Regions from separate parts of the Pseudomonas sp. TE9122 genome, predicted to be linked through region 4. Evidence: predicted binding sites of a transcription regulator. Region 4 holds the regulator's gene; each other region holds the start of a gene.
What was found. The regulator sigma-54, encoded in region 4, starts transcription at its own class of promoters, with help from an activator protein. The targets are predictions, from matches to a motif close to ANTGGCATNNANNTTGCTNT.
Positions count from the first base shown of each region.

Region 1: ACZ9BE_RS06675 (CmpA/NrtA family ABC transporter substrate-binding protein) is a predicted target of sigma-54. The motif match lies at 5,548-5,567, and genes of this name have one in related genera.
Region 2: glnA (type I glutamate--ammonia ligase) is a predicted target of sigma-54. The motif match lies at 1,890-1,909, and genes of this name have one in related genera.
Region 3: flhA (flagellar biosynthesis protein FlhA) is a predicted target of sigma-54. The motif match lies at 4,755-4,774, and genes of this name have one in related genera.

Region 1 is NZ_JBWBQI010000001.1:1,482,266-1,489,992, reverse strand. Features, by position in the region: gene ACZ9BE_RS06695 (sensor domain-containing diguanylate cyclase) at 1-981, opposite strand, end outside; gene rlmKL (bifunctional 23S rRNA (guanine(2069)-N(7))-methyltransferase RlmK/23S rRNA (guanine(2445)-N(2))-methyltransferase RlmL) at 1,126-3,396, opposite strand; gene rmf (ribosome modulation factor) at 3,927-4,142, shown strand; gene ACZ9BE_RS06680 (quinone-dependent dihydroorotate dehydrogenase) at 4,441-5,460, opposite strand; gene ACZ9BE_RS06675 (CmpA/NrtA family ABC transporter substrate-binding protein) at 5,679-6,890, shown strand; gene ACZ9BE_RS06670 (ANTAR domain-containing response regulator) at 6,906-7,481, shown strand.
Region 2 is NZ_JBWBQI010000001.1:5,796,276-5,804,002, forward strand. Features, by position in the region: gene ACZ9BE_RS26190 (DUF4124 domain-containing protein) at 1-64, opposite strand, end outside; gene glnA (type I glutamate--ammonia ligase) at 390-1,796, opposite strand; gene thiI (tRNA uracil 4-sulfurtransferase ThiI) at 2,124-3,578, shown strand; gene typA (translational GTPase TypA) at 3,718-5,538, shown strand; gene ACZ9BE_RS26210 (YkgJ family cysteine cluster protein) at 5,756-6,193, opposite strand; gene ACZ9BE_RS26215 (glycogen/starch/alpha-glucan phosphorylase) at 6,453-7,727, shown strand, end outside.
Region 3 is NZ_JBWBQI010000001.1:1,174,181-1,181,907, forward strand. Features, by position in the region: gene flhB (flagellar biosynthesis protein FlhB) at 1-598, shown strand, start outside; gene ACZ9BE_RS05190 (Ig-like domain-containing protein) at 1,266-3,575, opposite strand; gene ACZ9BE_RS05195 (DUF6124 family protein) at 3,852-4,211, opposite strand; gene flhA (flagellar biosynthesis protein FlhA) at 4,834-6,963, shown strand; gene flhF (flagellar biosynthesis protein FlhF) at 6,975-7,727, shown strand, end outside.
Region 4 is NZ_JBWBQI010000001.1:469,274-477,000, reverse strand. Features, by position in the region: gene ACZ9BE_RS02015 (KpsF/GutQ family sugar-phosphate isomerase) at 1-577, shown strand, start outside; gene ACZ9BE_RS02010 (KdsC family phosphatase) at 577-1,101, shown strand; gene lptC (LPS export ABC transporter periplasmic protein LptC) at 1,110-1,682, shown strand; gene lptA (lipopolysaccharide transport periplasmic protein LptA) at 1,669-2,214, shown strand; gene lptB (LPS export ABC transporter ATP-binding protein) at 2,214-2,939, shown strand; gene ACZ9BE_RS01990 (RNA polymerase factor sigma-54) at 3,106-4,596, shown strand; gene hpf (ribosome hibernation-promoting factor, HPF/YfiA family) at 4,670-4,978, shown strand; gene ptsN (PTS IIA-like nitrogen regulatory protein PtsN) at 4,990-5,454, shown strand; gene rapZ (RNase adapter RapZ) at 5,457-6,314, shown strand; gene ACZ9BE_RS01970 (HPr family phosphocarrier protein) at 6,330-6,605, shown strand; gene ACZ9BE_RS01965 (ZIP family metal transporter) at 6,640-7,533, opposite strand; gene ACZ9BE_RS01960 (superoxide dismutase) at 7,563-7,727, opposite strand, start outside.

The DNA.
Region 1 (7,727 bases), 1.0 Mb from region 4:
GGCGCTGAGCAATGCGCTGAGCAAGCCGCCAAGAATGATCACGCTGCCCACCGACGAATGGTTGGCCTGCATGAACGCCTCGCTCGGAAGGATATCGACCTGATAGTCGTGGTCGGCCATGCGCAGCAAGCGCGTCGCCGCCAGATCGCCGGGCACCGCCTCGTTGCTCGATTCGAACAGCGCCTCGTGCTGATCCTGGGTCGACAGGTCGAGAATGCGCACCGACAGGTAATCGTGCAGGGCATCGGGCAAACCGTCGGCGAGCAACTGGCGCATGCTGATCACCGCCATCACATAGCCGAACGGCTGCGATTCTCCGGCGCGACTGACCGGCGCCAGTAGCAACACCCCACGCGCGTAGGACGGCTCAATCCCGACAAGATGCATCGGTTGCGACACCGCCATGCTGCCGAGCTGGTCGGCGCGTTGCAGGGTTTCGCGGCGCATGGGTTGGGCGAGCAAGTCATAACCCAGTGGTGGCGCCAATCGGCTTTGGGTCTGGGTGTACAGCACCGGCACATATGCGTCGCGCGCTGCCGCCAGTTGCAGCTCGCCATTGGCGTCGAGCTCGCGAATGGTGAAGTTGCTCAGGCCTTCGTCACGCACCTGCTGTTCGAACGCGGCGCGTTCGGCACCACTGACTCTCGGGGCATAGGTATAGGCTTGGGTGCGCAGCAATAAAGGGCGGGAGTAGCCGTCGAATTCGGCGCGGGACACCGATTCGGAGTTGGCGAAGAACCGGCGCAGACTATCGAGACGTTGCTCCTGGTCCTGAAAACGTTCGGCGATACGGCTGTAGCGTTCGTTGGCCAGCAGTTGAAAGCGCTGACGCGATTGTTGCTGAAACTGGTTGAAGGTGCCCCACGCGAGCAGCCCGGTGAGAATCCCGCCGGCAAGCAACACCAGCAAAGCGACCAGCCAGGCTGAGACGTCTTCACTGATGAAACCGAGGATTTTCGGGCGCACGGGGTGCAACGGCATAAGCACGACTCACTCCGCCAGATTCACGGGAAAACCCCATTGGCGGTGTGTGAGTTATAGCTATTAGCCACTAATTTAGCCAGCACCGCTGGATCCACCGAGCCGTTAAAAATCAAGGCTCTGTGGATCCAACCAGTGAAAGCGTCAACGAGCCGTGATTTTCCAGGCGCGGTGGATCTTGGTATTGCGGGCGAAATCCGGATCAATGGTCTGCGCGCTGATTTCCTCGACCGCATAACGCTCGGCGAGGTTTTCCTCCAACTGGAACTTGCGGAAGTTGTTGGAGAAATACAGCACGCCACCCGGTGCCAGCCGCGCCATCGCCAAGTCGATCAACTGCACCTGATCGCGCTGTACGTCGAAGATGCCTTCCATGCGCTTGGAGTTGGAGAACGTCGGCGGGTCGATGAAGATCAGGTCGTATTCGTCGCGGCTGCTTTCCAGCCACGCCATCACATCACCCTGCTCCAGACGGTTCTTGTCCGAGAAGCCGTTCAGCGACAGGTTGCGTCGCGCCCAGTCCAGATAGGTTTTCGACAGGTCGACGCTGGTGGTGCTGCGCGCGCCGCCCTTGGCCGCGTGCACGCTGGCGGTCGCGGTGTAGCAGAACAGATTGAGGAAGCGTTTGCCGGCCGCCTCTTTCTGGATACGCATGCGCATCGGCCGGTGATCGAGGAACAGGCCGGTGTCGAGGTAATCGGTGAGGTTGACCAGCAGCTTCACGCCACCTTCATTGACCTCGACGAACTTGCCCTGCGCAGCCTGACGCTCGTACTGCTTGGTGCCGCTCTGCCGCTCGCGGCGCTTGACCACCACGCGGTTCTTGTCGACGTTCAACGCCTGCGGTATGGCCGCCAGCGCATCGAACATGCGCGCCGAGGCTTTTTCCGGGTCGATGGATTTCGGCGCGGCGTATTCCTGAACGTGCACCCAGTCGTGGTACAGGTCGATGGCCATTGCGTATTCAGGCATGTCGGCATCATAGACGCGGTAGCAATCGATGCCTTCGCGCTTGACCCACTTGCCCATCGCCTTGAGATTTTTCTGCAAGCGGTTGGCAAACATCTGCCCGCCTTCGCTCAGGCGCGGTTGTTCGATCACTGGCGCCGGGGCTGGCGTCGGCTTGATCGGGTTGCCGTTCTTGTTGAACTTGCGCTCTTGCGGCTCGTCGGGGGTCTGGTCGTAAGCCGCTTGCTCGCGCTCGGCCTGACGCTGTTCCGGAGTGCGGCGTTCGCCAGTGACGAACTGATCGGGCAGGACCTTGATCAGCAGCAGCTTGCACGGCAGCGCGCCGTTCCAGAACGAATACTGTTTATGGCTGCGAATGCCCATGCGCTTGCCCAGATCCGGGGCGCCGGTGAACACCGCCGCTTCCCAGTTCAGGCAGGCCTGACGCAGACGCTCGCCGAGGTTCTGGTAGAGATACAGCAGGCTGGCTTCGTCACCGAGACGCTCGCCGTACGGCGGGTTGCAGATGACCAGACCTTTCTGGTTCTGATCCGGGCGCGGCTCGAAGGTCGCCACTTCGCCCTGGTAGATCTTGATCCACTCGCTGAGGCCGGCGCGCTCAACGTTATTGCGGCCTGGCTGAATCAGTCGTGGATCGGCTTCGTAACCGCGAATCCACAGCGGCGGTTTGGCCAGACCGGCGGCAGCACGCTCGACGGCTTCTTCGTGGAGTTTTTTCCACAGTGCCGGCACATGACCGAGCCACGCGGTAAAGCCCCACTGCTCGCGACGCAGGTTCGGCGCCATGTCGGCGGCAATCATCCCCGCTTCGACGAGAAACGTACCGACACCGCACATCGGGTCAGCCAGTGCGCCACCTTCGGCGGCAATTCGCGGCCAGCCGGAACGGATGAGGATTGCCGCCGCGAGGTTTTCCTTCAGCGGCGCCGCGCCCTGCTGCAAGCGATAGCCGCGCTGGTGCAGGCTGTGGCCGGAGAGGTCGAGGGAGAGAATCGCTTCGCCGCGATCCAGACGCAGGTGAATGCGCAGGTCCGGGTTGAGCTTGTCGATGGATGGACGATCACCCTGTGGCGTGCGCAGTTTGTCGACGATGGCATCTTTGACTTTCAGCGCGCCGAAGTGGGTGTTGTCGATGCCCGAGCCGTGGCCGCTGAATTCGACGGCCAGGGTGCCGTCGCTGAGCATGTGATCCTGCCAGTCGATGTCGAGCACGCCGTGGTAGAGGTCTTCGGCGTCCTTCATCGGGAAACGCTTGAGCACCAGCAACACACGGTTGGCCAGACGCGACCAGAGGCACAGGCGATAAGCGGTTTCCATGGTCGCCATGCCACGCACGGCGGAGGTGTGCTCGCGCGCTTCTTCAAGGCCAAGCCCGACGGCTTCCTCGATGAGCAGGCCTTCAAGGCCTTTGGGGCAAGTGAGGAAGAGTTCGAAACGATCGGACATGGTAATTCCAGAGCCTTTGGCTAGTGGGCCGGCAACGCATTGCCGACCCGGTTTTCAATCAGGCGCTTTTCTGAAAGAGCGCCCGCGTGGCACGAAGGTGTGCCGTTCCATCCCCGCTGCTCGGGTTAAAAGAGCTTAGATGCCGGGACAGATAAAAAAGTTGGTGAAACAAAAAGACTGAAAGCGACCCTTCGTCGAATATTACCCAAGCGCAAACGTGGGTCATTCTCACTAAAGGATTAACCCCCTGAGTCAGCGGGGCGCCGATCATACCGGGGTTTGCGCAATGAACGTTGAATAAATACGCGGTTACTTATCGCCATAGCATCCTTTACGTTACGTGCTTATGACAAAACGATCATTCCCTCGGTGTGACTCATTGGTTAGAACTGAGCACAGGTTGACGTCGCAACGGCGTCAACACCTTGGCTCGCCACGCCGGCAGCGAGCCGCACGATGGCAGGTTTTTTCTGCCAGACCTCAATTGAGGTCAACGCGACACTACAGTCAACAAGTGAGGGAAACACCCTATGAGAAGACTTAAGCGTGATCCGTTGGAAAGAGCATTTTTGCGCGGATATCAATATGGCGTTGGTGGCAAATCCCGTGAGCTTTGCCCATTTACTCTACCGTCGGTACGTCAAGCCTGGATCAACGGCTGGCGAGAAGGACGCGGCGACAACTGGGACGGTATGACCGGCACTGCGGGAATCCACAGACTCAACGAACTTCACGCCGTCGGCTGACACAGGGCATTTATTCCGACACGACAATCTGAATCTGCACTGAATTAACCACGCACGTCCCTCCCGGACGGCGGGCTACGGCCCAGGGGCTCCTTCGAGGAGCCCTTTTTTATGCCTGCAAAAAGGGTTAACCGGGATCCACGTGGCGAGGGGATTTATCCCCGCTCGGCTGCGCAGCAGTCGCGAAGTCCGAACTTCAATCTACCTGGCATATCACTGTGGAAGGTTTGGGGCTGCTGAGCAGCCCAGCGGGGATAAATCCCCTCGCCACAAAGGCTCCCCAAGGCCTCGGCAATCCTCAGCGCAACGCGGCGATGGCGTCTACCGATTCACGAATCAGCGCCGGGCCTTTGTAGATGAAGCCCGAATAGATCTGCACCAGGCTTGCACCGGCCGTGATCTTCTCCGCCGCGTGCTTGCCCTCGGTAATCCCGCCCGCAGCAATGATCGGCAAACGCCCGGCCAATTCGCCCGCCAGCACTTTCACGGTATGGGTGCTCTTTTCACGCACCGGCGCACCCGACAGACCGCCCGCCTCGTCGCCATGCTCCATGCCTTCGACGCCGACACGGCTCAAAGTCGTATTGGTGGCGATCACCGCATCCATGCCGGTTTCGATCAACGCCTGGGCGACCTGCGCAGTTTCTTCGTCGGTCATGTCCGGCGCGATCTTGATCGCCAGCGGCACATGCTTGCCGTGACGCAGGGCCAGTTCGGCGCGGCGCGTGGCCAGGTCCGCGAGCAATTGTTTGAGCGAGTCGCCGAACTGCAGGCTGCGCAGGCCCGGGGTATTCGGCGAGCTGACGTTGACCGTGATGTAACTGGCGTGGGCGTAGACCTTGTCCAGGCAGATCAGGTAATCATCCACCGCGCGCTCGACCGGGGTATCGAAGTTCTTGCCGATGTTGATGCCCAGCACGCCTTGGTATTTCGCCGCAGCGACCCGCGCCAGCAGGTTATCCACGCCAAGGTTGTTGAAACCCATGCGGTTGATGATCGCCTCGGCTTCCGGCAGGCGGAAGATTCGTGGTTTCGGGTTACCCGGCTGCGGACGCGGGGTCACGGTGCCGATTTCGACAAAACCGAAACCCAGTTGCGCAAAGCCATCGATGGCCGCGCCGTTCTTGTCCAGACCTGCCGCCAGCCCTACCGGGTTCGGGAATTCGAGCCCCATGACGGTCACCGGCATTTTCGCCGGTGCCTTGCACAGCAAGCCGTTGAGGCCCAAACGTCCACCCGCGCCGATCAGATCCAGCGACAGATCGTGGGAGGTTTCCGGGGAAAGTTTGAACAACAGCTGACGGGCCAGGGTGTACATGGGCGGCAATGACTCGGGCGGCGAAAAGAGGCGGCGATTATAGCCGGGCATCGTCCCCCGGCGCGAGGCGCCTGCGCGAATCAGGCGACTGGCATATGCCTTGCACCACCCCGCTCATCAGTCTGCCGACCAATGACGGCGCGCAGGCCAGGACAATGGCGTCGTCCCCGGGTTTTGCCTGCGCAGAATCCGGGACGACGTTTTTTTTGAGGTAGGGTATGAACGAAACGTCCTTGGGGCCTCTGGCCTGGGTCAATGGCAGCGATGCGCCGGAAAAGAGCGCGATCAATCTCGGATTCATGGCGCTGAGCGACTGCGCCTCGGTGGTGGTCGCCGCCACCCAGGGCTTCGCCCAACCCTACGGCCTGACGCTGAACCTCAAACGTCAGGCCTCATGGGCCAACCTGCGCGACAAACTGGTCAGCGGCGAACTGGATGCCGCGCACAGTCTGTACGGGCTGATTTATGCGGTGCACCTGGGCATCGGCGGCGTCGCCCCGACCGACATGGCAGTGCTGATGGGCCTGAACCAGAATGGCCAGAGCCTGAACCTGTCCCATGGTTTGCAACAGGCTGGCGTGAACAGTCCTGAAGCGCTCGATCGGCACGTGCACCAAAGCCGCGCAAAACTGACCTTCGCCCAGACCTTCCCCACCGGCACCCATGCGATGTGGCTTTATTACTGGCTGGCGAGCCAGGGCATTCATCCGTTGCAGGACGTCGACAGCGTGGTAGTGCCGCCGCCGCAAATGGTCGCGCACCTGCAAGCCGGGCGCATCGACGGCTTTTGCGTCGGCGAACCGTGGGCGGCCAGCGCCGTGCAGCAGAATCTCGGTTTCACCCTGGCGACCAGCCAGAGCATCTGGCCCGATCACCCGGAAAAAGTCCTCGGCTGCACCCGCGAATTTGTCGAGCAATACCCCAACACCGCGCGGGCGCTGGTCATGGCCATTCTTGAGGCCAGCCGATTCATCGAAGAAGGCCCGGAAAACCGCCGCAGTACCGCGCAATTACTCAGCGCCACCGAATACCTCGACACCCCCGCCGCGTGCATCGAGCCGCGTTTTATGGGCGACTACGCCGATGGCCTCGGTAATCGCTGGCAGGATCCGCATGCGCTGCGTTTTCATGGCGATGGCGAGGTCAATCTGCCCTACCTGTCCGACGGCATGTGGTTCATGACCCAGTTTCGTCGCTGGGGTCTGTTGCGCGAGGATCCGGATTATCTGGCCGTCGCCCGTCAGGTTCAGCGTCTGGATCTGTATCGCGAGGCCGCCAGCGCGGTCGGCGTTGCGACTTCGTACGCAGACCTGCGCAGCAGCCAGTTGCTCGACGGCAAGGTCTGGGACGGCAGCGACCCGGCGGGCTATGCGCGCAGTTTCAAGCTGCATGCCCTGAGCGACACCGCCCCCCTTCTCGCCCAGCGCTGACAGGAGACCGCGAACATGTTGCGCATTCTGCTGATCAACGACACCGCGAAAAAAGTCGGACGCCTGAAAGCGGCGCTGACCGAGGCCGGCTTCGAGGTAATCGACGAGTCCGGCCTGACCATCGACCTGCCGGCGCGCGTCGAAACGGTGCGCCCGGACGTGATCCTGATCGATACCGAGTCACCGAGCCGCGATGTGATGGAGCAAGTGGTACTGGTCAGCCGCGACCAGCCCCGGCCGATCGTGATGTTTACCGACGAACATGACCCGGGGGTGATGCGTCAGGCGATCAAGTCCGGGGTCAGTGCCTACATCGTCGAAGGCATTCACGCACAACGGTTGCAGCCGATTCTCGACGTGGCGATGGCGCGCTTCGAGAGTGACCAGGCCTTGCGCGCGCAATTGCAGGCGCGCGATCAGCAACTGGCCGAGCGCAAGCGCATTGAACTGGCCAAGGGTTTGCTGATGAAGATGAAGGACTGCAACGAGGAAGAGGCCTATACGCTGATGCGCCGCCAGGCGATGAGCCGCCAGCAGAAGCTGATTCAGGTGGCGGAGCAGATCATTGCCATGAGTGAGTTGCTGGGCTGAAATTTTCGCTGCAAATCAAGGGCCCCTCACCCTAGCCCTCTCCCGGAGGGAGAGGGGACCGACCGCGTTGTCTTGCGCTGTCCGCCGACCTGAACGACCGAGTCGATTATGGATTCACTCGAAATCGTTCAGATCGGCAAATGATTCGGCCATCCCCCGCTCGGTTCCCTCTCCCGGAGGGAGAGGGGACCGACCGCGTTGTCTGGCGCTGTCCGCCGACCTGAACGACCGAGTCGATTATGGATT
Region 2 (7,727 bases), 5.3 Mb from region 4:
TGTAGATCTGCGCGGCGGCGGGCAGGGCGATCAGCAGCAGAATGTAGAGAAACGTGCGACCCATGAAATCGACCGGGGTTGGAAGCGATGGGTAGCAGCATAGGACAGGTGGGGCGGTTGGCCAAAACCGTTAATAACTGGAATTGAAAAGACTGGTATCCAAAGGATCGTTCCCATGCTCTGCGTGGGAATGCCTCCTGGGACGCTCCGCGTCCAGTGACGCGGAGCGTCACGGGCTGCATTCCCACGCGGAGCGTGGGAACGATCAATGACCCACCGCTTTCGCGAGCAGGCTCGCTCCCACATGGAAAATGCGTTGCGCCGGGCAATAAAAAAGGCCTCCCGAAGGAGGCCTCTTGTGTCACGCCGCTTTACGCAGCGCTACCGGATCAGCAGCTGTAGTACAGCTCATATTCCAGTGGGTGCACGAAGGTGCGAACCTTGATTTCTTCTTCCGATTTCAGCGCGATGTAAGCGTCGATGAAGTCATCGGAGAACACGCCGCCCTTGGTCAGGAACGCGCGGCCCTTGTCCAGCTCTTCCAGGGCTTCTTTGAGGCTGCCGCAAACCTGTGGAATCTCTTTCGCCTCTTCAGGCGGCAGGTCGTACAGGTTCTTGTCGGCGGCATCGCCTGGGTGGATCTTGTTCTGGATACCGTCCAGACCGGCCATCAGCAGTGCTGCGAAGGCCAGGTACGGGTTGGCAGCCGGATCCGGGAAGCGTGCTTCGATACGGCGGGCTTTCGGGCTCGACACGTAAGGAATACGGATCGAAGCGGAACGGTTGCGAGCCGAGTAGGCCAGCATTACCGGAGCTTCGAAGCCTGGCACCAGACGCTTGTAGGAGTTGGTCGCCGGGTTGGTGAAGCCGTTCAGGGCCTTACCGTGCTTGATGATGCCGCCGATGAAGTACAGAGCGGTATCGGACAGGCCGGCATAGCCTTCACCTGCGAAGGTGTTCTTGCCGTCTTTCCAGATCGACATGTGTACGTGCATGCCCGAACCGTTGTCGCCGTACAGTGGCTTCGGCATGAAGGTCGCGGTGCGGCCGTAAGCGTCGGCAACGTTGTGCACAACGTATTTCAGGGTCTGAACTTCGTCGGCCTTCTTCACCAGGGTGTTGAACTTGACGCCGATTTCGTTCTGGCCGGCAGTCGCCACTTCGTGGTGGTGAACTTCAACCGACTGACCCATTTCTTCCAGTGCGTTGCACATGGCGGTACGGATTTCGTGGTCGTGGTCGAATGGTGGAACCGGGAAGTAGCCACCTTTCACGCCTGGACGGTGACCCTTGTTGCCGCCTTCGATGTCCTGGTCGGACATCCACGAACCTTGCTCGGAGTAGATCTTGAACATCGAGCCGGAGATGTCCGACTTGAATTTCACCGAGTCAAAGATGAAGAACTCAGGCTCCGGACCGGCGAATACGGTGTCACCGATACCGGTGGCTTTCAGGTGCTCTTCGGCGCGCTTGGCGATCGCACGTGGGTCGCGATCGTAGCCCTGCATGCTCGAAGGCTCGATGATGTCGCACACCAGAATCAGGGTTGGGTCTTCGGTGAACGGATCGAGCACGGCCGTTTCGTCGACCGGCATCAGGATCATGTCGGAGGCTTCGATGCCTTTCCAGCCGGAGATGGAGGAACCGTCGAACATCTTGCCGACTTCGAAGAAGTCGTCATCCAGCGCATCGCGAGCCGGCATGGTCACGTGGTGCTGAGTGCCTTTGGTGTCCGTGAAGCGCAGATCAATCCACTTGACGTCATGATCTTTGATGAGTTGAACCGACTTCGACATAGTGTCCTCCGGGTGAATTAGGGCGGGTAGTGGATGCCCTTAATAATGGTGATGCCGGCGCGAATACTCTGCCAAGGCAACCTGCCTCACAAGGGAGCAAATTGCATGCCAGTGCCCCAGCATGGGTTTTTTGCCCCAAATTCACGCTTATTAAGGCGTGCGAGGTACTGAATCGACAAATCCCGCCCCTTAATGTTGCGTTTAAATTCAGAAATGACCTGTTTTGGTGCAAGCAAAACCTTCTGCACATTAACTGGTTAAACCTTGAGCAATTTCCGCTATAATCCGCGCCCCCCTTTTTCGGCTGGCCGTTCGCGCGCTGTTTTCATGAAACTTATCGTAAAAGTCTTCCCCGAGATCACCATCAAAAGCCGACCTGTCCGGACGAAATTCATCCGCCAGTTGGCCAAGAACATCCGCACCGTGCTCCGTGACCTGGACCCGGCCGTGGTGGTGAACGGCGTGTGGGACAATCTCGAGCTGGAAACCCGCGTTACCGACCCCAAAGCCTTGAAAGAGATGGGCGAGCGCCTGACCTGCATGCCGGGTATCGCGCATTTTCTGCAGATAGACGAGTACCCGCTGGGCGACTTCGACGACATCACCGAAAAGTGCAAACAGCACTACGGCGATGCACTGGCCGGGAAGATTTTCTCGGTGCGCTGCAAGCGCGCAGGCAAGCATGCCTTCAGCTCGATGGACGTGGAAAAATACGTCGGCAGCAAGCTGCGTCGCGAGTGCGGTGCGGCCGGAATCGACCTTAAAGCACCGCAAATCGAAGTCCGTATCGAAGTTCGCGACAAACGGTTGTTCGTGATTCACAGCCAGCACAACGGCATCGGCGGCTACCCGCTGGGTGCGTTGGAGCAGACGCTGGTATTGATGTCCGGCGGCTTTGATTCGACCGTGGCGGCTTATCAGATCATGCGTCGCGGCCTGATGGCGCACTTCTGCTTCTTCAATCTCGGCGGGCGTGCCCACGAATTGGGCGTGATGGAAGTCGCGCACTTCATCTGGAAGAAGTACGGCAGCTCGCAACGCGTGCTATTTGTCAGTGTGCCGTTCGAGGAAGTGCTGGGCGAAATTCTCGGCAAAGTCGATAACAGTCATATGGGCGTGGTTTTGAAGCGTATGATGTTGCGCGCCTCGTCCGAGATCGCCGAACGCCTGCACATCGATGCACTGGTGACCGGTGAAGCGATCTCGCAAGTGTCGAGCCAGACGCTGCCGAACCTGTCGGTGATCGACTGCGTGACCGACAAGCTGGTGCTGCGGCCGCTGATCGTCGCGCACAAGCAGGACATCATCGACACCGCCAACGAGATCGGCACCGCCGATTTCGCCCGGCACATGCCGGAATACTGCGGCGTGATTTCGGTCAACCCCAAGACCGCCGCCAAGCGTGGCCGGGTTGAGCACGAAGAGAAAGAATTCGACATGGCGGTACTCGAGCGTGCGCTCGCCAACGCCAAACTGGTGCCGATCGATCGGGTAATCGACGAGTTGGGCCAGGATTTGCAGATTGAAGAAGTCAGCGAAGCGCTGGCCGGTCAGATCGTGATCGACATCCGCCACCCGGATGCCGCCGAGGATGACCCGCTGGAGCTCGCCGGCATAGAGGTACAGACGATGCCGTTCTATGCAGTGAACGCACGTTTCAAGGAACTGGACCCTACTCGCCAGTACCTGCTGTATTGCGACAAAGGCGTGATGAGTCGCCTGCATGCCCACCATTTGCTCAGTGAGGGGCATGCCAATGTGCGCGTTTATCGACCGAGCTAAGTGCCCGGGGCTGTTTGCCTGTGGCCTGCGTCACCGGCCCCCCGACACCGCCGTCAAGCTGTAACGGCCATGCCGGACACTACTGCTAATCGCTGCCATGACTTGTCAGCAAACCGAATCCTCTGATCGAGATACACAAGTGATCGAAAATCTACGCAACATCGCCATCATTGCCCACGTTGACCACGGTAAAACCACCCTGGTAGACAAACTCCTGCGTCAATCCGGCACCCTGGAGCGCAACGAGCTCAACGACGAGCGCGTGATGGACTCCAACGACCAGGAAAAAGAGCGCGGTATTACCATTCTGGCGAAGAACACCGCCATCAACTGGAACGGCTACCACATCAACATCGTGGACACCCCGGGCCACGCCGACTTCGGCGGCGAAGTTGAACGCGTAATGTCGATGGTCGACTCCGTTCTGCTGCTGGTTGACGCTCAAGACGGCCCTATGCCGCAAACCCGTTTCGTGACCAAGAAGGCTTTCGAAGCCGGCCTGCGTCCAATCGTGGTCATCAACAAGGTTGACCGTCCAGGCGCGCGTCCGGACTGGGTTCTGGACCAGATCTTCGACCTGTTCGACAACCTCGGTGCTACCGAAGAACAGCTGGACTTCCAGGTTGTTTACGCTTCGGCCCTGAACGGTATTGCCGGTCTGGACCACACCGCCATGGCGGAAGACATGACTCCGCTGTACCAGGCAGTAGTCGACCACGTTCCGCCTCCGGCCGTTGACCGTGACGGTCCGTTCCAGATGCAGATCTCCGCTCTGGACTACAACAGCTTCCTGGGTGTTATCGGTGTTGGCCGTATCGCTCGTGGTCGCGTCAAGCCGAACACCCCGGTTGTCGCTATCAGCGCCGACGGCAAGCGTCGCAACGGTCGTATCCTGAAGCTGATGGGTCACCACGGTCTGCACCGCATTGACGTTGACGAAGCAGCAGCCGGCGACATCGTCTGCATCAGCGGCTTCGACGAGCTGTTCATCTCGGACACTCTGTGCGATATCAACACCGTCGAGGCGATGAAGCCGCTGACCGTTGACGAGCCAACCGTTTCCATGACCTTCCAGGTAAACGACTCGCCATTCTGCGGTAAAGAAGGCAAGTTCGTGACCTCCCGTAACATCAAGGATCGTCTGGACAAAGAGCTGCTTTACAACGTTGCACTGCGCGTTGAAGAAGGCGACTCGGCTGACAAGTTCAAGGTTTCCGGCCGTGGTGAGCTGCACCTCTCGGTACTGATCGAAACCATGCGTCGCGAAGGCTTCGAGCTGGCCCTGGGCCGTCCTGAAGTGATCATCCGTGAAGTCGACGGCGTGAAGCAGGAACCGTTCGAAAACGTCACCATCGACATCCCTGAAGAATCCCAGGGCAAGGTCATGGAAGAGATGGGTCTGCGTAAGGGCGACCTGAGCAACATGGTGCCGGATGGCAAGGGCCGTGTTCGTCTGGAATACAACATCCCTGCTCGCGGTCTGATCGGTTTCCGTAACCAGTTCCTGACCCTGACCAACGGTGCTGGCATCCTGACCTCGATCTTCGACCGTTACGCTCCAGTGAAGTCGGGCCACATGTCCGGCCGTCAGAACGGCGTTCTGGTTTCGGTTGAAACCGGCAAGGCTCTGACCTACTCGTTGGAAACCCTGCAGGCCCGTGGCAAGCTGTTCGTAGAACACGGCCAGGAGATCTACAACGGTCAGATCGTTGGTCAGAACAGCCGCGACAACGACCTGGGTGTGAACCCAACCAAAGGCAAGAAGCTCGACAACATGCGTGCTTCGGGTAAAGACGAAACCATCGCTCTGGTCCCACCTGTTCGCTTCACCCTGGAACAGGCTCTGGAATACATCCAGGAAGATGAGCTGTGCGAAGTTACGCCTAAGTCGATCCGTCTTCGCAAGAAGATCCTCGACGAAAGCGAGCGTACCCGCGCTGCCAAGAAAGCCAAGGCGTAATTCAGCCCTGGAATAAAAAAACGCCCCCGGTCGCGAGACAGGGGGCGTTTTTGTTTGTCTGGCGTTTATGCAGTGTTTGCACTGGCCCTTTCGCGAGCAGGCTCGCTCCCACAGTGGGATTTCGGGTGCACACAAAATCCGTGTTCACTGATCTCTATTGTGGGAGCGAGCCTGCTCGCGAAAGCGGCCGATCAGCCGCCGAAAACTTCCCCAGCGATCAAAATTTGTCGATGGCCCGGAAATTCTGCACCCGCTCGACTTCTTTCGGCTTATAAGCGCAATACCCCGGCCGCGGCCCGATCTTCGGGTGGTTGCGGCAGGTGTCCGGGCGCTTGTCATAAATGGTGCACAGGCGGGTTTTACGATCCAGGTAATAGCAGTCGTTGTTGCTCATGCGCTGCAGGGTGAAGATCCCCGACTTCTGATTGAAGCGCTCGACCAGGCCTTCCTTTTGCAGGCGCTTGGCGATGTTCTTCGGCGGATCGCCCAGTTCGAACTCGTCGACCACGCCGATGCGCACCAGATCCTTGATCTTCACTTCGACCGGCAGCGTGCAGCAGCTGGACATGCACGAGCCGCACATCGGCGCCGAGTATTTGGCCCACGTATCGAGACGATCAATCTCGGCGGCGGCGATCAGGTTGGGCTTCATCATCGGGAGTTACCAGGCGTGTATGCATCAGGGCGCGCGATCATACCGGGAGCGGTGGAATTTTGAACAACCTTTCGCCGGATATTTTCACAGCGGCCGCATTTTGCCCGACGGGACGGCACGGCCCCTGCATTCATTGGCTCATCCGCCAGGGTTATGTCGGACTGGTGCACAGTCCGGGCAAATACTGCCGAACCAGAGCCGTTACCGCCGGTCAGACCGTCTAGGCTCAGAAAATTCCCGCTCGCTCGAGGTCCTGTTGATGACTCAAGAACCACTAGTTCGCGAAGCAGAGGTGGCCGCGTTCCGCGACGCCGTCCTGACCAAACTCACCTACGCCGTGGGCAAAGACCCCGATCACGCCTTCGACCATGACTGGTTCGAAGCCATTGCCCTGGCTGCGCGTGATCACATGGTCGAACACTGGATGGACCACACCCGGCAGATCTACCGCAAAGGCCAGAAGCGGGTTTATTACCTCTCGCTGGAATTTCTCATCGGCCGTTTGCTCTACGACAGCCTGAGCAACCTCGGCCTGCTCGACGTCGCCCGTGAAGCGCTGACCGAACTGGGCGTCGATCTGGAACGCATTCGTCTGCTGGAGCCCGATGCAGCGCTGGGCAATGGCGGCCTCGGTCGGCTCGCGGCGTGTTTCATGGAAAGCATGTCGACCCTCGGCATCGCCGGCCATGGCTATGGCATTCGTTATGAGCATGGCTTGTTCCGTCAGGCGATCGTCGATGGCTGGCAACAGGAGCAGACCGAACACTGGCTGGATTTCGGCAACCCTTGGGAATTCGAACGGCCGGAAGTGGCGTACCCGATCGGCTTCGGCGGCAGCGTCGAAACCGTCACCGATGCCTCCGGCAAGACTCGTCAGGTCTGGTCGCCGGCGGAAACCGTGCGCGCAATTGCTTATGACACGCCCGTGGTCGGCTGGCGCGGAGCGAGCGTCAACACTCTGCGCCTGTGGCGTGCCCGCGCCATGGAAGACCTGCACCTGGAACGCTTCAACGCCGGTGACCACCTGGGCGCCGTGGCGGAAGTGGCTCGCGCCGAAAGTATCTCCCGCGTCCTTTATCCGGCCGACAGCACCGAAGCCGGGCAAGAACTGCGCCTGCGTCAGGAATACTTCTTCGTCGCCGCCTCGCTGCAGGATCTGCTGCGCCGTCACCGCAACATGCACACCTCGGTGCTGACCCTCGGTGATCACGCGGCGATCCAGCTCAACGACACTCACCCGTCAATCGCCGTGGCAGAACTGATGCGCCAACTGGTCGACGTCTACGACGTCGCGTGGGACGCAGCATGGCAAGTCACCGTCGACACGCTGTCGTACACCAACCACACGCTGCTGCCGGAAGCGCTGGAAACCTGGCCGGTCGGGCTGATGGAACGCATGCTGCCACGGCACATGCAGATCATTTACCTGATCAACGCGCAGCACATCGATTCGCTGCGGGCCAAGGGCATTCACGACTTCGACGTGTTGCGCGCGGTGTCGCTGATCGAAGAAGACAACGGCCGCCGGGTGCGC
Region 3 (7,727 bases), 700 kb from region 4:
TATGGCGATCATTCACAGCGTCTTGCTGGTGGGCTGGAGCACGCTGTGGCTGGCCTGCGGTCTGATCATCATCGCCGCCGTCGACGTGCCGGTGCAGATCTGGGAGAGCATGAAGAAGCTCAAGATGACCAAGCAGGAAGTGCGCGACGAACACAAGGACCAGGAAGGCCGCCCTGAGGTCAAGCAACGCATTCGCCAGACCCAGCGCGAAATGTCCCAGCGACGGATGATGGCGGCGATTCCCGAAGCCGACGTGGTCATCACCAACCCGACCCACTACGCGGTCGCGCTCAAGTACGACTCGGAGAAGGGCGGCGCACCGGTACTGCTGGCCAAGGGCAGCGATTTCATCGCCCTGAAAATCCGCGAAATTGCCGTGGCCAACAACGTCATGTTGCTCGAGTCGCCTGCGCTGGCGCGCTCGATCTATTACTCAACTGAGCTTGAGCAGGAAATTCCCGGTGGACTGTATCTGGCGGTGGCGCAGGTATTAGCCTACGTCTATCAGATTCGCCAACACCAGGCGGGCAAGGGCAAGCGGCCGGACCCGTTGAAGGATGATTTGCCGATTCCGCCGGATTTGCGTCGGGATTCCTGACGTTGCTGCGCAGCCTTTTGTCTGAGATTCCCCTTTACTGTCAACTCTGACAGGTGCAGTCGCCGTGATTTTGCAGTTTGATGCAAGATGCAGCTGCGTACTGGCGCGGTCAGGCGAGCGAGTGCAAGGGAGCACGACGATGAAAGGTATTTTCAGCAGCTACGATGAAAAAACCGGCAAAGGCACCATCACGCCGAAGCCGACGGGACGATGCCTTTCCTTTGCCGAAGCCACGAATTTTTTCTGACTGCCAAAGAGTACCGATTCAGCGTTCCATTGGCTGAGGCCTTGCAGGCGAAGATCAAAGTGGGCGGCGAAGTCGAGTTCGAATTGCCCAGGACCAAAAATGGGAAAGTGAAAATCCTTCGGTATTGACCGGCAGTTTGCCCTCATCGCCAAACACCTGAAAAGAAAACCGCCGTCCCGATGATGCGCAACGGCGGTTTTTTTGGGCGATTATTGCCTGTCAGTAGCCTTCGCGAGCAAACTTGATTCCACTTGTAATGCGATCAACCGTCGAAAGTGAGCCTGCTCGCTAAGGGGTCATCCCGGTCAGGAAAACAACCAAGTTCAAGCCCCGCTGTTCTAGATCACTGGTTAAATAAATCCGTTCCCTTTACTCCTGTCCCCTTTTCTCTCAATTCTGATGAGGCGAAGCGTCGACTCACTACCGCAAACACAAGACAGTGTGTCCAGGGCTAGAATGATAAGCATGCTCTCTCCACCCGTGTCCTTCGTTGTACAAACCCCAATACAAACTAACGTCTGAGCGAATTCCATAGGCAGCGGGCTGAGTCACAAAAAATTTAGTTCGGAACAAAACCAGGTCTGACGTTTTTACAGCACGGCCATTCGCATTGACCCACTGATCAATCTTTGAATCAGCTATAAGTGATGGTGAGACAATGCATTGTTCGACGTTGCTTACAGAAACAGAAATTGAGGCATGTTGGCCTGAGCTATCTCTTACATTGATGGTGGTGCTGCCATTACCTTCACTCCAGATTAACCCGACGTCATTGACGTTTGCGATTTTTGGATTATCCGATTGATAAGTAATTTGACCCACTCCTCCTGACGCTTGACGATTTGCTGAGGCTCCAGACGGATGAACACCCGTAAGGCGCCATCTATCGATGTACTGACCACTGGTATTCACGATTGACACTGTCCTGCCTGACAACTCTAAAGGTGAATCATCTATGATGAGTTTTGCACGTACCTTGAGGCCTACATTTAGACTAGGGAACAGAGTAGCGTCGTTTTTGTCCCCGTTGGTGCTGAATCCAACACTAATGTCCACGCGAAGAGATCCATCAACAAGGCGGTCTAGTTCCGAACGCAAAAGCGTTCTGCTCAATTTACCTGGCATTTCAATTTCAATTCCATTAGCCAACGAAATTTCGTAGTCCGATCCATCATCTTTTTTTCCTACGCAAAGCAGCCAGAACTTTTGTCCCTTTGCCATGGCTGTCCAGGTATCGACTGTCACAGTCGCATCGCCATCAAAAGTCGATAAATCAAGTACTTTTCCTTCGTCCGGCCCAATTGCTTGGAGAATTACGGGTGTCGGCAAACGCGGGTCTCCATCAGCGATTGTCATGACATCAAACCTGACTGTTGGTGATTCTCCAGCCGGAACTCCGGTACGAATCAAATCCCACCGCAACTCAATCGCCTTGCCATGCCAAGCCGCCAGAAACGCAGCGCTCAATGAAATCTCTGCAATCTCACCAACAAAATCCACCACCGGAAACGGCGGCGCACCGGCCGGCGCGTTCACCTGGACGAATTGAGCTTTATCGTCTTTCTCTGCTGCGAAGCCTGTTATCTGAAGCTTCACTCCATCCGGATTAGCCAAAACGTCAATCGGCACTGTGGGCGGGTTCAAGGTCGGGGGTGGCAGGTCAAGTTGCAGGCCAATGACGGTATACACCTGATCCGGAAACCGCGTGGCGCTAGCGAAGTCATTGCTCTTGTCCTCCGATACCCAGAATTCCAGTTTCAACAGCGATCCTTCTTTCAATTCTTTCAGAAAAGCTATGAGCAGCGGTTTATCCCAGAACCCCTGACTGACCCAGGTCGCATTCACCTTGTGGGTGTCACCATTCCAGAATTGCAGGACGTGCGCCGAGCCGTCGGGTTTCTGGCCGGTGAGCTTCAACCACACCTGCTGACCGACCTGGATTCCCGTCCAGTTGCGTGCTCGTAGCGTGGCGTCCTGGCCCCTCAGTGCGGCCACGTCGAGCATGCCGTCCACGGCCTCAGCGATTATCGGCGAGTTGTACACCTTCTGATTGGCGGTGATAGTGATCGGGGTCGTCGCCGACTCATTGTTGTTGGTCAATTGATCGCGCACCCTGGCGAAGACCGAATGGGTGCCGTCGCCTATCAACTGCAATTCGGCAGCCGTCAGGGTGTGGTTGATCGGGCTTGTGGGGTTGGCAAATGTGATGCTCCAGGTGCCTATGGTGAGCGTGACCGTGTCTTGAGGCCGTGAGTAACCGACGGTGATCGTGATGACTGCCGTCTGCCCCGGTGCGACGCTGGGTGGATGGCTGACGGTGACGGTAGGCGCCGGGTTGTTGTAGAGCAGCTTGAGTGTGGGTGAGTCAGCGTCGTTACCGCTGGCTCGGGTCACTCTGTAGTGGACATCGTTGACACCGTTTGTGAACCAGCTCGCCGGCACGCGCAAAAGAATGCGTTCCTGCTCCTCACCGGGATAGATGGTTTTGCTGATGCCGGTGTTGACTCCGTTGACAAAAATAGTCACGACGTCATAAGCCGCCATGACCCAGTTCCGCAAGCCGGTTATGGGGTCGATGACAAGTTCTACCCCAGATGGAGTGAATGCCGAGAGAGGAAGGCCACCATCGGCAGTACCTGGAGGCAGCACCGGTGTTATCCATTGCGGGGGGTACACGGGATACAAGGCCAGGGCAGCGTTGGCTTCGGTTGAATAGACTTGAACGCTCATTCTGTTCTCCAGGAACAATGGCAGGCAAGGTTCATCACAACGCAGAACGAGGCGCCCGTCACCTGTCAGATCTGACAGGTGGGGACGGTTTTCCGACCAATGGTATCGCTGAAGGGGTGGGCGCTCCTGCACCGCCGAGAGGCCTAGCTCGCGCAAGCTGCACTCGACAGGATCTTCAGCCGCTGCAAGATTTGCATCCAAGAAGATCAAAATGTGGGAGCGCGCTTGCTCGCCAAAAGGCCGGCTCTCTCACTCGAATCACTCAGCCGAACCGCATCATCCAGGCAACTCCAGATTATCCAGCACCCGATTTACCGCCAGTTCCCCGAGCATGATCAGTTGCGCAATCCCCATCAGCGTTCGGCGCTGCGATGGTTTGACCAGCCCGGCGAATTCCTGGGCGATGGTTTTGGCCGAGGCGAGGGTTTCGCAGGCGTTGGCCAGCAGGTCTTCGTTTTTCGTGTCGGCGGTGACGGCGTACATGGCGCGGGGGCTGAAGGGTGGTGGGGTCGAGCCGGGTGGGCAGAGGTAGTGGTCGAGGGCGCGGTCGGCGGCTTGGTGGAGTTTTTTTGAATCGAGGGATTCGTAGGGGGAGGTGGGGTCGGATTCGGGCGGGTTGGGTGTTGGTTTGACCATGGTGAAGCTCCTTTGAAATGGAGCCGCGACAACCTGTCGCTAAACAGGGAGGGTGGCGGCTGTACGCGGGTTAGCGAACCGGTCAAAGGCACCCGGCAGACCCGAAGGTCTCCCGCATACAGCCACCATGACGAAATCGCGAAAATACAGATCCGCAACGAAGCCTGGAACGCTGATGCACCTTTGACTTGAGTTCGAGTCGCTAAACCCGATCGCTGATTCGTCAGCGACCGGACCACGATAGAACTCGACCCCAAAGCGCACAAGCCGGCGGATTCTGGCTTGGCTGTAGGCAATGGCGCAAGGATTTGTAGCCTTGAGACCGTGTCTGCAGGTGTCTTTTAAACAGCTTCGTTTAAATCGACAAAATGCGCCGCATTCGATGGCCTCTTCGCGAGCAGGCTCGCTCCCACAGGGGCCGTATTCCAAATGTCCGATTGGGAATGCATGTCAAACTGTGGGAGCGAGCCTGCTCGCGAAGGGGCCAGCCCAATCAGCCGATAAATCCCAAGTAAAACCGCTCTATTTCATTCCCCGGCAAAAGTTGGAAAGCTTCTTGCAATAGCCGCCCTGCGCCCGTTCGGGGCGTCAAAAGTTTGCTTTAAAGGAACGGGGAAAACCGGTGGATCGCACTCAGTTATTCAATACAGCACGCACCAACGTTGCCGACCTCAGTCGAGGCAATCTGGGCGTGCCGTTGTTGCTGCTGGTCATGCTGGCGATGATGATGTTGCCGGTACCGCCGTTCCTGCTCGACGTCTTCTTTACCTTCAACATTGCCCTGTCGATCGTCGTCCTGCTGGTCTGCGTGTACGCGCTGCGGCCGCTGGATTTCGCCGTGTTCCCGACGATTCTGCTGGTGGCGACGTTGCTGCGACTGGCGCTGAACGTGGCCTCGACGCGAGTGGTCATGCTCCACGGTCAGGACGGCCACGCCGCTGCCGGTAAGGTGATTCAGGCCTTCGGTGAGGTGGTGATCGGCGGTAACTACGTGGTCGGTATCGTGGTCTTCGCTATCCTCATGATCATCAACTTCGTCGTGGTGACCAAGGGTGCCGGGCGGATTTCCGAGGTGAGCGCGCGCTTCACCCTCGATGCGATGCCCGGCAAACAAATGGCGATCGACGCCGACCTCAACGCCGGCCTGATCGACCAGAATCAAGCCAAGTCGCGCCGTCAGGAAGTCGCCCAGGAGGCGGAGTTCTACGGTTCGATGGACGGTGCCAGCAAGTTTGTCCGTGGTGACGCCATCGCCGGCCTGCTGATTCTGTTCATCAACCTCATCGGCGGCATGGCCGTGGGTATCTTCCAGCACGGCATGAGCTTCGGCGATGCGGGCAAGGTTTACGCCTTGCTGACTATCGGTGACGGTTTAGTGGCGCAATTGCCATCACTGTTGTTATCTACAGCAGCGGCGATCATGGTGACCCGTGCTTCCGGCTCGGAAGACATGGGCAAGCAGATCAACCGCCAGATGTTCGCCTCGCCGAAAGCGCTGGCCGTGGCCGCTGGTTTGATGGCGGTGATGGGTCTGGTTCCGGGCATGCCGCACTTCTCCTTCCTGAGCATGGCGGCGCTGGCTGCGGGCGGCGCGTACCTGTTCTGGAAGAAGCAGAACGTTGCCAAGGTTGTGGCGCTGGAAGAGGTCAAGCGTCAGCAGGAACTGCTGCCGTCGCCGGCCCGCGCCATGGAAACCAAAGAACTGGGCTGGGACGACGTGACGCCGATCGACATGATCGGCCTGGAAGTCGGCTATCGCCTGATTCCGCTGGTAGACCGCAATCAGGGTGGGCAATTGCTCGCGCGGATCAAGGGTGTGCGCAAGAAGCTCTCGCAGGATCTGGGCTTCCTGATGCCGACCGTGCACATCCGCGACAACCTCGATCTGGCGCCGAGCGCTTACCGCCTGACGCTGATGGGCGTGATTCTCGCCGAGGCCGAGATCTACCCGGACCGCGAACTGGCGATCAACCCCGGCCAGGTGTACGGCTCGCTCAACGGGATCAACGCCAAAGATCCGGCTTTCGGCCTGGAGGCGGTGTGGATCGAAATCAGCCAGCGCGCCCAGGCGCAATCGCTCGGCTACACCGTGGTTGACGCCAGCACCGTGGTCGCCACGCACTTGAACCAGATTCTGTACAAGCACTCCAGTGAGCTGATCGGCCACGAGGAAGTGCAGCAACTCATGCAATTGCTGGCCAAGAGCTCGCCGAAACTGGCGGAAGAGCTGGTGCCGGGCGTGGTTTCGCTGTCGCAGTTGCTCAAGGTCCTGCAAGCGCTGCTCGCCGAGCACGTGCCGGTGCGCGACATTCGCAGCATCGCCGAAGCGATCGCGAACAACGCTGCCAAGAGTCAAGATACCGCCGCGTTGGTCGCCGCTGTGCGGGTCGGCGTATCCCGTGCAATCGTCCAAAGCATTGTAGGCACTGAGTCCGAGCTGCCTGTAATCACATTGGAACCAAGGTTGGAACAGATATTGCTCAATAGTCTGCAGAAGGCAGGACAAGGCTCGGAAGAGGGCGTTCTGCTGGAGCCGAGCATGGCCGAGAAGCTGCAGCGTTCGTTGATCGAAGCGGCCCAGCGTCAGGAAATGCAAGGCCAACCGGTGATCCTGCTGGTAGCAGGCCCGATTCGCGCGATGCTCTCGCGTTTCGGCCGCCTCGCAGTGCCAGGGCTGCATGTACTGGCCTACCAGGAAGTACCGGACAACAAGCAAGTGACCATCGTTGCGACAGTAGGGCCCAACGGCTGAGGTAGTGGTTTATGCAAGTTAAGCGTTTTTTCGCCGCCGATATGCGTCAGGCCATGAAGCTGGTTCGCGATGAGCTGGGCGCTGATGCCGCCATCATCGGCAACCGCCGCATCGCCGGCGGCGTCGAGTTGACGGCGGCTCTGGATTACAAATTGTCGGCGCTGGCGCCACGGGTTCCAAACATGGAACTCGAAGACGAGCTGCGCAAGACCCAGTCGCGCATCGTCACCGCCCAGGCCGAGCTGAGCCTGCGTGGCGAAGCCGACGGCAACACCAATCAGCAGTTGTTCGCCGGGCTGCCGTTGACCGCAGGCCTGCCGCTGACTGCTGCCGAACCGCTGAGCGAGCCGACCTACGCCGCACCGACGCGCCCGGCCGCAGCGCCTGCGCAGGCCTCGGCGGGTGTCGATCCGCGTGCACTGGATTCGATGCGTTTTGAATTGAACAGCCTGCGCGAGCTGATGGAAGTGCAGCTCGGCACCCTGGCCTGGAATCAGCTGCAAGGCAGCCGTCCGGCCCAGGCCAATCTGTATCGCCGTCTGCAGCGCATCGGCCTGTCCGGCCCGCTGTCGCGCGATCTGTTGGCGATGATCACCGATATCGAAGAACCCCGTCAGGCCTGGCGCATGCTGCTGGCGCACCTGGCGCGGATGATTGCCGTACCGGAAGTCGAGCCGCTGGAAGAGGGCGGTGTGATTGCCATGGTCGGCCCCGCCGGCATGGGCAAGACCACCACGCTGGCCAAGCTCGCCGCGCGTTATGTG
Region 4 (7,727 bases):
GAAGGCTGCCGAGGTCAATCTCAATGTGCATGTCGAGCACGAAGCCTGCCCGCTGAATCTGGCACCGACCTCTTCGACCACGGCCGCGCTGGTCATGGGCGACGCCCTGGCCGTGGCCCTGCTGGAAGCGCGTGGTTTCACCGCTGAAGATTTCGCGTTCTCGCATCCGGGCGGTGCCCTTGGCCGTCGCCTGCTGCTGAAAGTCGAAAACGTCATGCACGCCGGACAGGAGCTGCCGCAGGTACAACGCGGTACCCTGCTCAAGGACGCGCTGATGGAAATGACCCGCAAGGGTCTGGGCATGACCGCTATTATTGAGGCCGATGGCAAGCTCGCCGGGATCTTCACCGACGGTGATTTGCGCCGCACGCTGGATCGCGCCATCGACATCCGCAGCGCCACCATCGACCAGGTGATGACTGCACACGGCAAGACCGCCCGGCCCGACATGCTCGCCGCCGAAGCCCTGAAAATCATGGAAGACCATCGAATCAACGCCCTGGTAGTCGTCGACGAGGAGGATCGCCCGATCGGCGCCTTCAACCTCTCCGATCTGCTGCGCGCAGGAGTCATGTAATGAGCAACGATCTGCTGCAACGCGGCAAAGCGATCAAACTGGCAGTGTTCGACGTCGACGGGGTGCTCACCGACGGGCGCCTGTACTTCCTCGAAGACGGCAGCGAGTTCAAGACCTTCAACACGCTCGACGGCCAGGGCATCAAGATGTTGATGAATGCCGGCGTGCAGACGGCGATCATCAGTGGTCGCAAGACCCCGGTGGTCGAGCGCCGCGCGAAAAACCTCGGCATCCCGCATCTGTTTCAGGGGCGCGAGGACAAACTGGTGGTACTCGACGGTCTGCTCGCGCAACTGGGCCTAAGCTATGAAGAAGTCGCCTATCTCGGTGACGATCTGCCAGACTTGCCGGTGATCCGCCGTGTAGGGCTGGGCATGGCGGTGGCCAACGCTGCCGATTTCGTCCGCGAACACGCCCACGGCGTTACCCGCGCCCGTGGCGGCGAAGGTGCCGCCCGCGAATTCTGCGAATTGATCCTGCGCGCCCAGGGCCGCCTCGAAGCGGCCAACGCCGCGTACCTGTGAGCCTGACCATGTTTAGCAAAAAGTTTCGCAATTTCCTGCTGTTCGGCTGCATCGCGGCGATTTTCGCTGCGGTGGGCTACTGGAACATCAGCCCTGAGCGCTTCCTCGACAAGCCGCCGGTCTCGGCCGCCGAGAATCCGATCGACTGGTACGCGACCAACACGCACACCATTCAGTACCTGCCCGACGGCAAGGTGCAGTACGAGATGACCTCCGACAAGGCCGAGCACGTCAAGGCCACCGATGTCACTCTGGTAACCAAGCCTGACTTGAACATGTATCGCGGCACCGACTTCCCGTGGCACGTGACCAGCGAGCGCGGCGAAGTTAATTCGGGCGGCACCGAAGTTGAATTGATCGATTCGGTCCGCGTACAGCGCACCGACGAGAAAAAGCGCGGCACCCTGATCACCAGCACCCGCATGACCGTGTTCCCGCAGCAAGAATATGCGCAGACCGCGCAACCCGTTAGAATCGAGGGCGCTGGCGGCGTATCGACTGGCGTCGGAATGAAAGCGTACCTGAAGGACAGCAGGATACACCTGCAATCGAACGTAAGAGGACAGTATGAGGCTCGTTAAAACCCTCCCTATTTTGCTCAGTCTGGGCGCAGCACTGGGAAGCGCGAGCGCCTGGTCCCTGCCGAACGATCAGCAGCAGCCTATCCGCATTCAGGCCGACGACGCCCAACTGGACGACAAGAATGGCATCGCCACCTATAAAGGTGACGTGATCATTACCCAGGGCTCGATGATCGTTAAAGGCAACACCGTGACCATGACGCGCGCGCCCAATGGCGACATCGACGTGGTGACCTCGGTAGGCAACCTGGCTTACTTCGAGCAGTTGCAGACCCAGGGCGACGCCAACCCGGTCAAGGGCTACGGCGTGACGATTCAATACCACGCCCAGCAGAACCGGGTGGTGCTGATCGACAAGGCCAAGGTTATCGACAAGGATAACAACGTCACCCAGGGCGAAAAAATCGTCTACGACACCGTGAAGAAGCTGGCCAGCGCCGGTCGCGCCACGGGCAGCAAGGTCACCGAATCGCGTCCGCGCATCGACATGGTGATCCAGCCGAAGAAGAAAACCGAAGAGAAATCCCAGTAATGGCAACTCTGAAAGCTCAGCACCTGGCCAAGGCCTATAAAAGCCGCCAGGTCGTGCGTGACGTCAGCCTGTCGATCGACAGCGGGCAGATCGTCGGCTTGCTCGGTCCGAACGGCGCCGGCAAGACTACGTGCTTCTACATGATCGTTGGCCTGGTGCAGGCAGATCAGGGCCGTGTGCTGATCGATGATCTGGACGTCAGCCACCAGCCGATGCACGGCCGCGCCAAGGCCGGTATCGGCTATCTGCCGCAAGAAGCGTCGATCTTCCGTAAACTGTCGGTCGCCGACAACATCATGGCGATCCTCGAGACCCGCCCGGAGCTGGACAAGGCCGGTCGTCGCAAGGAGCTGGAAAGCCTGCTGCAGGAATTCCACATCAGCCACATCCGCGACAACCTCGGCATGAGCCTGTCCGGCGGTGAGCGTCGCCGGGTGGAAATCGCTCGCGCCCTGGCCACTGCACCCAAGTTCATCCTGCTCGACGAACCGTTCGCCGGTGTCGACCCGATCTCGGTCGGCGACATCAAGCAGATCATCCATCACCTCAAGGCCAAGGGCATCGGTGTGCTGATCACCGACCACAACGTGCGTGAGACGCTGGATATCTGCGAAACCGCTTACATCGTCAACGACGGTCAACTGATCGCTGAAGGCGATGCCGAGACCATCCTGGCCAACGATCTGGTCAAGGAAGTGTATCTGGGTCACGAGTTCCGCCTGTAAGCGCGACAGCGCTGTATCGATTCAAGGCGCATTTATCCGCTTTAATTGTTACAGCGCTCTAGGCAAACACTTCAGTTTCAGGCATATAATTTGCTTAAGTTTGGCGCTTCGGCGCCCTGTAGTGGATGGCGCAAAGCGCCGGCGAATAAGGTGTTAAGCCCCTGCCATGAAACCATCGCTAGTCTTGAGAATGGGCCAGCAGCTGACGATGACACCGCAGCTGCAACAGGCCATCCGCCTGCTCCAATTGTCGACCCTGGACCTGCAACAGGAGATCCAGGAGGCTCTGGAATCCAATCCGATGCTCGAGCGCCAGGAAGAAGGCGACGACTTCGACAACGCCGATCCGCTGGCCGACAACGCCGAACAGAAGCCCGCCGAAATCCAGGAACCCTCCTACCAGGAAACCGCCCCGACGGTGGATAACCTCGAGGATGGCGATTGGAACGAGCGCATCCCCAACGAACTGCCAGTGGATACTGCCTGGGAAGACGTCTACCAGACCAGCGCCAGCAGCCTGCCCAGCAGCGATGACGATGAGTGGGATTTCACCACTCGCACGTCGGCCGGCGAGAGCCTGCAGAGTCATCTGCTCTGGCAACTGAACCTGGCACCGATGTCCGACACCGATCGCCTGATCGCCGTGACCCTGATCGACTGCATCAACAATCAGGGCTATCTGGACGAAACACTCGAAGAAATTCTTGAAGCGTTCGACCCTGAACTGGACATCGAGCTCGACGAAATCGAAGCCGTCCTGCATCGCATCCAGCAATTCGAGCCCGCCGGTATCGGCGCCCGCAACCTCAGCGAATGCCTGCTGCTGCAATTGCGCCAGCTGCCCGCGAAGACGCCGTGGCTGACCGAGGCCAAGCGTCTGGTCGCCGATTACATCGACCTGCTCGGCAGCCGCGATTACAGCCAGTTGATGCGGCGCATGAAGCTCAAGGAAGACGAGCTGCGCCAGGTCATCGAACTGGTGCAGAGCCTCAATCCGCGTCCCGGCTCACAGATCGAGTCGACCGAAGCCGAATACGTCATTCCCGACGTGATCGTGCGCAAGGACAACGAGCGCTGGCTGGTCGAGCTGAACCAGGAATCGGTGCCTCGCCTGCGCGTCAACGCCCAGTACGCCGGTTTCGTGAAGCGTGCCGACACCAGCGCCGACAACACTTTCATGCGCAACCAGTTGCAGGAGGCCCGCTGGTTCATCAAGAGCCTGCAGAGCCGCAACGAAACCCTGATGAAAGTGGCCACGCAGATCGTCGAACATCAGCGCGGCTTCCTCGAATACGGCGACGAAGCAATGAAGCCGTTGGTATTGCATGACATCGCCGAAGCGGTCGGCATGCACGAATCGACGATTTCCCGGGTGACCACACAAAAATTCATGCATACCCCGCGCGGTATTTATGAGCTGAAATACTTTTTCTCCAGCCACGTCAGCACCTCCGAAGGCGGCGAATGCTCGTCCACGGCGATCCGCGCGATCATCAAGAAACTGGTCGCTGCGGAAAATCAGAAAAAGCCGTTGAGTGACAGCAAGATCGCTGGTTTACTGGAGGCACAAGGCATTCAGGTGGCTCGCCGCACCGTCGCCAAGTACCGCGAATCCCTCGGAATCGCGCCTTCGAGCGAACGCAAGCGGTTGATGTAAGCCACGTTACAGCGTTCCAGTGGCAGGCTTTTCGGCCTGCCGCTTTATGCACTGGCAACGAAGGAGAAGCTGTATGCAAGTCAACATCAGTGGACACCAACTGGAAGTGACCCAACCTCTGCGTTCCTACATCGAGGAAAAACTCCAGCGACTGGAGCGACATTTCGACAAGATCACCAACGTGCAGGTCACGATGTGCGTCGAAAAGCTGAAACAGAAGATCGAAGCCACCTTGCATATTCCCGGCAGTGAAGTGGTCGCAAACGCAGAAGATACCGACATGTACGCTGCGATCGACTCACTTACCGACAAGCTGGATCGCCAACTCAAAAAGCATAAGGAAAAGACCCAGAGCCTCCTCCAGGGCGCGACCGGTCGTTAACACCCCTATCCATGATCCGACTTGAAACCATCCTGACCCCCGGCCGTTCCCAAGTGAACGCGCCGGGCGGCAGCAAGAAAAAAGCCCTCGAACAGATTGCCAACCTGATCCACCGCGAAGTGCCGGATCTGGCGATGCAGGATGTCTTCGAGGCGCTGATCGCCCGTGAAAAACTCGGCTCCACCGGTTTTGGCAACGGCATCGCCATTCCCCACTGCCGCCTCAAGGGCTGCGCGGGGCCAGTGAGCGCCCTGCTGCACCTCGAAGCCCCGATCGATTTCGACGCCATCGACGGCGCTCCGGTGGACCTGTTGTTCGTATTGCTGGTCCCGGAAGCCGCAACCGACGCGCATCTGGAGTTGTTGCGCCAGATCGCCAGCATGCTCGACCGCAAGGAAGTGCGCGACAAGCTACGCAGCGCTCCGAGCAATGAAGCCTTGTACCAGGTCGTACTGGACGAGCAGAACGGGCACTAATCATGCGTTTGATCATTGTCAGTGGCCGTTCGGGCTCGGGTAAAAGTACCGCCCTGAATGTCCTTGAGGACAACGGCTACTACTGCATCGACAATCTGCCGGCCGGTTTGCTGCCGGAACTGGCCGAGCGGGCGCTGATTCACACGGAACTGGCGCAGCCGCTGGTCGCCGTGTCGATCGATGCGCGCAACCTGCCCAGCCATCTGTCACGTTTCCCTGAATTGCTCGAAGACGTGCGTGCCAAGCATATCAAGTGCGATGTGCTGTACCTGGACGCCGATGAAGAAACCCTGCTCAAGCGTTTTTCCGAGACCCGTCGTCGTCACCCGCTGAGCAACGCCAATCGCTCACTGGCCGAGGCGATTCACGACGAAACCGCCCTGCTCGGTCCGATCGCCGATCTGGCCGACCTGAAGATCAACACCACCAGTCTGAATCTGTATCAACTACGCGACACCATCAAGTTGCGCCTGTTGAATCAACCGGAGCCCGGTACGGCGTTTCTGGTCGAGTCGTTCGGCTTCAAGCGCGGCATGCCGGTCGACGCCGACCTGGTGTTCGACGTGCGCTGCCTGCCCAATCCGTACTGGAAACCGGAGCTGCGCGCTCAGTCGGGCCTCGATGCCCCAGTGGCCGAGTACCTGGCGCAGCAGCCGGATGTCGAAGAAATGTATCAGGACATCTACGCCTACCTGAACAAGTGGCTGCCACGCTTCGCCGCCAGCAACCGCGCCTACGTCACCATTGCCATTGGCTGCACCGGCGGGCATCACCGCTCCGTCTACCTGACCGAACGACTGGGTCAGGCCCTGCAGAAAACCCTGAAGAACGTCCAGGTTCGCCACCGCGACCTCACCTAAAGGATTTACACCGCGATGCCTGCTCGTGAAATCGAAATCATCAATAAGCTGGGCCTGCATGCCCGGGCATCGGCCAAATTTGTCGGCGTGGCGGGTCAGTATCCAGACTGCACGATCCGAGTGGGACGCACACCTGAAACGACTGTCGACGGCAAGAGCATCATGGCAATGATGATGCTCGCGGCGGGTAAAGGCACCAAGATCCATTTGAGCACCGAAGGCGAACAGGCTCAGGAAGCCATGGACGCATTGGTCGATCTGATCGAAAGGTATTTCGACGAAGGTGAATAATCCTCGAGGCGGGGACACTGTTCCTCGCCTCCATTCACCCCAACGCCGTATCCATCACCATCATCAGACAAAACCCGATCAGAAGGCCCAGACTGGCCAGCTTGTCATGCCCATGACGGCGCGATTCCGGGATCACTTCGTGGGTCACCACCAGCAACATCGCCCCCGCCGCCAGTGCCAGCCCCAACGGCAACAGCACCTGAGCCAGACTCACGAGCCACGCACACAGCAGCGCAAATACCGGTTCGACCAGCCCCGACGCCGCGCCGATCAGAAACGCTCTGACCCGCGACATTCCCGCCCCGGCCAGCACCAGAGCAATCACCAGTCCTTCCGGCACATCCTGCAACGCAATGCCCATCGCCAGACTGTCGGCGTCCGCCATCCCGCCTCCGGCAGATACGCCAACCGCCATGCCTTCCGGAATGTTGTGCGCGATGATGGCGAACACGAACAGCCAGATTCGCGGTGGAATCACCGGATGCTCCAACGTGCCGACGAGCATCTCCGGCGAGGCACCGCAAATGCGCCGATCCACCAGATACAGACCGAACGCACCGAGCAGGATGCCAAAGCAGATCAGGCCACTGGCGGCCCACGGCGTCAGGCCAAGGCTCTCAGCTGCAGCTATGCCCGGCACGATCAACGAAAACGCCGTCGCCGCCAGCATCACCCCGGCACCAAATCCCAGCAAGGTGTCGCTGAGTGCCTGCGGCATGCGCCGGATCACCAGCACCGGCACCGCGCCAAGCGCCGTGCCCAAGGCGCAGATGGCACCGCCCTGCAAGGCACGTAACAGCCTCGGTTCCAGATTCAGCCATTGCAAAGCGTGGGCGACCAGTAAAGTCATACCCGCCAACAGCAACAGCGAACCCACCGCGTAACGAAACATGCGCCCGCTGCCAATCGCCAGTGTTTCCGTGCCCATAGTCAGCCCTGATTGTTTTTATTGAAGGCTTAAACCAGTGCGGCCTGATAGCGCGCAGCAACTTCCGGCCAGTTGATCACGTTGTAGAACGCGTTGATGTATTCCGGGCGACGGTTCTGGTAACGCAGGTAGTAAGCGTGCTCCCAGACATCGAGGCCAAGGATCGGGGTGTTGCCGTTCATCAACGGACTGTC